2 regions of the Rhizobium sp. USDA 4016 genome follow, and region 1 is predicted to be linked to the other one. Evidence: predicted binding sites of a transcription regulator. Region 1 holds the regulator's gene; the other holds the start of a gene.
The links. Region 1 encodes LexA, which represses DNA repair genes until DNA is damaged. Its sites were predicted from a motif close to TGTTCNNNNTGTGTTCNG; they were not measured.

Region 1 (3,407 bases):
GTCGTGCCCTGGCCGCCGGGCTGTTGCACGGAATGGGTCGCATCGAAAATGACCGGAGCCCCCATGGCCGCCATGATCGGCAACGAGCGCATGTCCGAGACCAGCGTATTGTAACCGAAGGACGCGCCACGCTCACAAAGCAGAACATTCGAATTGCCGCTCTGATTTAGCTTGGCGAGAACATTCTTCATGTCCCAGGGAGCGAGAAACTGGCCCTTCTTGACGTTGATGACACGGCCGGTCTTCGCGGCTGCGACAAGCAGGTCCGTCTGACGGGAGAGGAAGGCCGGGATCTGCAGAACGTCCACGACCTCGGCGACCAGCGCGCATTGCTCTTCCGAATGGATATCTGTCAGAACCGGAATGCCGAGTTCCTTCTTGAGGTCGGCGAAGACTTCCAAGCCCTTCTCTAGACCGATACCGCGTTTGCTCGACAGCGAAGAGCGGTTCGCCTTGTCGAAGGAGGTCTTGTAGACGAGCCCGATGCCGAGCTTGCCGCAAAGCTCCTTGAGCGTGCCCGCAACCATGAAGGCATGGTCGCGGCTCTCCATTTCGCATGCGCCGGCGATCAGCGACAGCCTGCCACTGTTTGAAAATACGACGCGGCCGGCACCTTCGCCGACTGCGACTTCGGAATTCGTATTGCTCATCGGATCTCCTCGAAGGCGAAGATCGCACCTTGGCCGGGCGCAGGCTTCACCAGGACTCTGTTGTTCTTGCGTGTATAGGGCATCCCGTTATCAGCCAAAAGCGCTTCTGTCACGGCAAGATCGGTGGTGCGGAAAACGATAGCGCTGCCTCTTAGCCCCTTATCCACGGATAACGGCACCGAATCGAAATAAGCCTCCATCCCTTCCGGCGACAGAAGACTGATCCTGGCATTCGCTGCCGCGATCGCCACGCCAAACGGTGTCCGCTCGATTTCCGTCGTAGACACGGCCAACTGAAGGAACGAGCCGAAGGCTTCAGGCTCGGGCGCGCTTAGCACCATCTCCGAGATACCGGTTGCACCGTTCGCATGCTTTTCCAGCGCGCTCCGATCGGCCGGAAAGGCGTTGATGCGCTGGCAGTCAAAGAGGAAGAAATCCGGCACCCGAAGATCGGCGGCAAAGGCAAGCTTGAAAGTGCCTGTCGATTGCGACCCGTCCGGCATCTTGATCAGGCGCGAAAACTCCAACATGGCGCCGCCGCTCTTTCTCGCACGCACGAAATGAGCATGGTCGGCGTCCGCGTCCTCCGTGCTGAATGCGGCCGCAGAGAATCCGTCATTGCCGCACCGGAAACGAAAGGCCTGGTCGCGCGCCACAAAGACGTTTCCGTGCCGCACTGATTCTTCACATTCTTTCGCGCTCGCGACACCAAGCGGCTCGAGATAGGTCTTGTCGGCGAAAAAAACGCAAGCATTCACCGTGCCGAAAGGATGACGGCCCTCGGCGGCAACCGTGAACCCCAATCGTCCCAGCCGCTCCCGCGCGAGATCGATGTTGGTGACCGGTAGAACAAGATGATCCAACGGATGCAGCATGGCGTCAGGTCTCCATTTAATGTGCTGAAGATGTGTGCCGCTATGTGGTCAATGCAAGCTGAAAGCGCTGATCCGGCAAACAAAAGTTTCCAAAAATGAACGCAGTTGAGACGAAGTTTTACGAAAATTTAGGTACTTGCGGAACACATATGGAACATATAGTGTCCGTTCTGGCTTTGTTTCACGAATTTGGGGTTAAACTTCGATGCTGACACGCAAACAACAGGAGCTTCTCCTCTTCATTCATGAGCGTATGAAGGAATCCGGCGTTCCGCCATCGTTCGACGAAATGAAGGATGCGCTGGATCTCGCGTCCAAATCCGGCATCCACCGGCTGATTACCGCTTTGGAAGAGCGCGGTTTCATTCGTCGCCTACCGAATCGCGCCCGCGCGCTTGAAGTGATCAAGCTGCCGGAAGCCTACAGCCCGAGCATCCAGCCCCGCCGCGGCTTTTCGCCGAGCGTCATCGAGGGCAGCCTCGGCAAGCCGCAGCCTGCTGCCGCCGCGCCGAAGCCGGCGAACGAAGACAATACCAGCTCCATTTCGGTTCCCGTCATGGGCCGTATTGCGGCAGGCGTGCCGATCTCGGCGATCCAGAACAACACGCACGACATCAACGTTCCGGCCGATATGCTCGGCTCCGGCGAACACTACGCGCTTGAGGTCAAGGGCGATTCGATGATCGATGCTGGCATCTTCGATGGCGACACGGTCATCATCCGCAACACCAGCACCGCCAATCCCGGCGACATTGTCGTGGCACTGGTCGATGACGAGGAAGCGACGCTGAAGCGGTTCCGACGCAAGGGTGCGTCCATCGCGCTGGAAGCGGCGAACGCCGCCTACGAGACGCGCATCTTTGGACCGGATCGCGTAAAGGTTCAGGGTAAGCTCGTCGGCCTTATCCGCCGCTACCATTGACCGGCAGCGCGTCGCCGGCAAAGGCGACGGCGCGCCACTCATAGGCGTGGCGGCTCTAGGGGCGATCGAGTTTCTCGAAGGCGGTTGTCCAAAGCACGGTTCGACGGCACCGGTTTTCCGCAAGGTTTCATTCGCGAAATGCACTGCGCCGCATCGGCAGGCGCCGAACCGCAGCCTTGCCCGCGTGACGACGATGTCCGCGGCATCGCAAGCCGGGCGTGGCGCCGTTCCGCATCGCATTTCTTGCCTCTTCCTGCTGTTCCGGTGAAAATTTCGCTTTCCCTCCGTCTTTCGCGGGTCGCAGCGCCCTCACGGCTGCGATCGGTCAAAGCCAAAGCGCTGAGCGAAACATTCGTGCCGGACGCAAACCAGATCGCCGCCCCAAGCCCGAAAAAACCGTCGCAAAGCGCAGGCGTGTGCCCTGAGCGGCTCCTTAGCTCGCCATTTGCAGGCCGAAAGCCTCCGCGACATCTGCTGAAGCGGAATGCGCAGCTCGGCCGTTTTCAACTCCGGCATGCACCCAGCCCGCTGACACCCTATGAATACAACCAGAATGCAGCCCTGAGGGCGTTTCAGCAACAATAATCGATTGAAAAAAGTCCAAAAAACTGGATTGCAAAAAGCCGAATTAAATCATTGGCTTCCGCTATGCGCCTCCGGCATCGCAGGAGTGTCTAAAAGTTGATACTGCGATGCACAAAATGGCGCCACGGTAACTTGGCATTGGCGCCGTGATCATATAGCTATCGGAGAGGACGCTTAACCCTATGGCGCTTTTATGGCGCCACCGCCAGTTTGGAGGATCAGCATGACGGATCAAAGCGCAACAATCAAAATCGGCGACAAAACCGCCAATCTTTCCGTGAAAAGCGGAACGATCGGTCCGGATGTCATCGATATTGGTGCACTCTATAAAAACACCGGTTCCTTCACGTACGATCCTGGTTTCACCTCGACCGC
Region 2 (3,407 bases), 1.0 Mb from region 1:
CGGCCTCATGCGGCTTTGGAGCCTCCGCCTGCCCGGCGGGAGGCTGTCAGCGATCGCTCTCAGACTTGGCGCCGACGTTCCCATGTGCCTTGCGAACCGGCCGCTGATTGCGCGCGGGATTGGCGAACAGATCGAGCCCGTTGCCTTGCCCTCTTTTGCGATCGTGCTGGCCAATCCGCTGAAGGCGGTCTCGACGCCCGAGATATTCCGGCTGCTGACGGCGAAGAACAACCCGCCGCTTGCCTTGCGAGGCAGCGACTGGCTGGCGGCGATCGGGGCCAACCGGAACGATCTCGAGCCGCCTGCCCGCAAGCTTGTTCCCGAGATCGAAGATGTGTCGGCCGCATTGAAGGGCGCAGGCGCAAGACTTGTCCGCATGTCCGGCTCCGGCGCAACCTGTTTCGGCATCTTCGGCTCGATTGAAACAGCCGGAGCGGCCGCGGCAAAGCTTCACAGCGAACGGCCGGACTGGTATTTCCAGGCGACGGAAACGCTTTCGGGAGACAGGTGATGACAGGTATCGACGAACAGCGGCCGTTCATTCCCGTCGGCATCGCCGTGCTGACGGTTTCGGACACGCGCACGCTGGAGAACGACAAATCCGGCGACACGCTTGTGGCGCGGATCGCCGAGGCCGGCCACAAGCTGATGGACCGCGCCATCGTGCGCGACGACAAGGTGGCCATCGCAGCCCAGGTCAACGCCTGGACGGAGACTCACGGCATCGACGTCGTGATCACCACCGGTGGCACCGGCCTGACCGGCCGCGACGTCACGCCCGAGGCGCTGGAGCCGCTGTTCGAAAAGCGCATGGACGGCTTCTCGGCAGTCTTCCACCGCGTCTCCTACGACAAGATCGGCACATCGACGATCCAATCGCGGGCAACGGCAGGGGTTGCCAAGGCTACCTTCATCTTCGTGCTCCCGGGCTCGCCCGGCGCCTGCAAGGACGCCTGGGACGGCATCTTGAAGGCGCAGCTTGACTACCGCCACATGCCCTGCAATTTCGTGGAGATCATGCCGCGGCTCGACGAGCACATGAAGCGCGGCGTGGGGAAGTAGAAGGCGCGCTGCTGCCCGGGTGCGCCATGGCAGCAGCCTGCGTTCGCTATGTATCCAAGCCCGGCAAAGTGGGTATCGTTTCCCAGCTGTCACCCGACAGCAGGAAGCAGCTGACGCCGTGAACATCCGTTATGATGAGTGTCCAGGTGCCGCTCTTGGCGGCATAGACCTCAAGAATGGCGTTCTGGTTGATCAGTCCGACCGCGGTGAGCTTTTCGGCAAAGTTCTTGTCCAGGAACTTGACGACCTCGGATCGGCCTGCGCAACTGCGCATCATCTGCGATGCTGCCGAATGCGGATGCGCGATCACCAATGTCGTCAATATGACGGCCAGCAGGCCGCGGACCATATTGCGTTTCATGACGCACCTCCTTTCGCCGGAACCCGGCAGAAGAGGAGACTTCCGCTGTGACCTGTTCTGCCGCCTTGCATTCCATGGTCGGCCGCCAAGAAGCGGGGCGCTCGGGCGGCGCCATGGCTGAATTATAGCGCGAAATCGTATCGGGCGCCATCTTTAGCGCGAGTGCTGAAAAGTTTGCGCGCTATCGTGCGGCGCGGGCGACCCAGGAGGGAATCAGCTCGCTGGAAAGCTTGCGCAGCTTCTGCCCCTTGGCAAATTCCGAAAGGCGCATTCCGCTTCTTGCGGCGGCAATCGCGTGTTTCTTCGACAGGAGAAGGCCGAGTTCCAGCGGCGGCAGCGACCGGCCTACACGCTGGAATAACGGGCGCCTGTATCCGCGCGAGGCGGTGAAACGCGCCGGGACTTTGTTGAGGGCGACATACTCGGCGATCTCGTCTATCCAACCAGTCTGCGGCCGGGCGCCAGGTTCGACGAAAAGTAGCCACTCGCCGCGGGCCGAGCGCAATATATCCTTGATATCCCATTGCGAATGGAACCGGCACCCAGCCGCGTCCGCCACTCTGGATGTACCATCGCGCGAGCCGTGATCGAGCACGACCACGTCGCTTACGAGCCCTTCGACTGCACCCGCCACCAGCACCGATAAAGTCTGCGCCAGCTCAGGTTCCTGATCCTGGCACTCCAGAACAACCGTCAACATTGCCTATTTATAAAGCGCCGCACAAAAATTTGCCAGCGTGACTTTCCTCATTTTGTTCTTGCATTGTTCTCTTTTTCTCGATAGGAATTTAATCATCAAGACGGACGAAGGCAATGGCCTTGTCGCGGGAGAATCGGATGAACGAACAGTCCCTTGCAGGGCAGGCTGCCTTTGCGCCTGCCAATACGGCGGATGTTGCCGAAGTGTTGATCGCCTCTTCCGGCCTTCGCATCGAGGGCGACCGGCGCCGCGGCCGCGCGGCTGGACTGAACCCCAGCGGGCGCTTCGAGCCGATGCACCGCGAGGCCTTCGACGACGGCTGGCAGACGCTGGAAGAACTGCCGCCCTTCAAGACCGAAGTGCAGATCGAAAAGCCGCGCACGGCGATTACCCGCAACGAGTCGCCGGACGTTCCGTTCGACCGTTCGATCAATCCCTATCGCGGCTGCGAACACGGCTGCATCTACTGCTTCGCCCGGCCGACGCACGCCTATCTGGGGCTTTCGGCGGGCCTCGATTTCGAAGCCAGGCTGTTTGCCAAGCCGGATGCGGCCAAACTTTTGGAGCGCGAGCTTGCGAAGCCCGGCTACAAGCCGCGGGTCATCGCCATCGGAACCAATACCGATCCCTACCAGCCGATCGAGAAGGAATGGCGTATCATGCGGCAGATCCTCGAAGTGCTGAACAAGGCGAACCATCCGGTCTCGATCGTCACCAAGTCGGCGCTGATTCTGCGCGATATCGATATCCTGCAGGAGATGGCAGCCAAGAGCCTTGTGCGTGCCGCGCTTTCGGTGACCACGCTCGACCGCAAGCTCGCTCGTGCGATGGAACCGCGCGCCGCAACGCCGCCGCGCCGGCTGGAGGCGATCCAGGCCCTGACAGAGGCGGGCATCCCGACCTCGGTGATGGCCGCTCCGATGATCCCCGCGCTGAACGACCACGAGCTGGAACGCATTCTCGACGCGGCAAAGGTTGCCGGTGCGCTGGAGGCGGGCTACGTGATCCTGCGCCTGCCGCTGGAAGTCGCTCCGCTCTTCCGCGACTGGCTGTTGCAGAACTATCCGGATCGCTACCGGCACGTCATGTCGCTGGTCCGCTCGATGCGCGGCGGCAAGGACTACGACGCCGAATTCGGCAAGCGCATGAAAGGCGCCGGCCCCTATGCCTGGCAGCTCGCCCGCCGCTTCGAGATGGCGACGAAACGGCTCGGCATGACAAGGCGCAGCATGCCGCTTCGCGACGATCTTTTCGTGCCGCCGGATGGCAGCGGCGTGCAGCTTT

Region 2: a site for LexA is predicted at 2,177-2,194, ahead of ACZ9DP_RS30885 (glycosyl transferase). Genes of this name have one in related genera too.

What each region holds. Positions count from the first base shown of each region.
Region 1 is NZ_JBWCCY010000004.1:2,049,040-2,052,446, forward strand. It holds gene kdsA (3-deoxy-8-phosphooctulonate synthase) at 1-650, opposite strand, end outside; gene ACZ9DP_RS25375 (VOC family protein) at 647-1,525, opposite strand; gene lexA (transcriptional repressor LexA) at 1,731-2,447, shown strand; gene gltA (citrate synthase) at 3,256-3,407, shown strand, end outside.
Region 2 is NZ_JBWCCY010000004.1:3,069,245-3,072,651, forward strand. It holds gene ACZ9DP_RS30870 (4-(cytidine 5'-diphospho)-2-C-methyl-D-erythritol kinase) at 1-511, shown strand, start outside; gene moaB (molybdenum cofactor biosynthesis protein B) at 511-1,062, shown strand; gene ACZ9DP_RS30880 (hypothetical protein) at 1,109-1,423, opposite strand; gene ACZ9DP_RS30885 (glycosyl transferase) at 1,605-2,123, opposite strand; gene ACZ9DP_RS30890 (PA0069 family radical SAM protein) at 2,261-3,407, shown strand, end outside.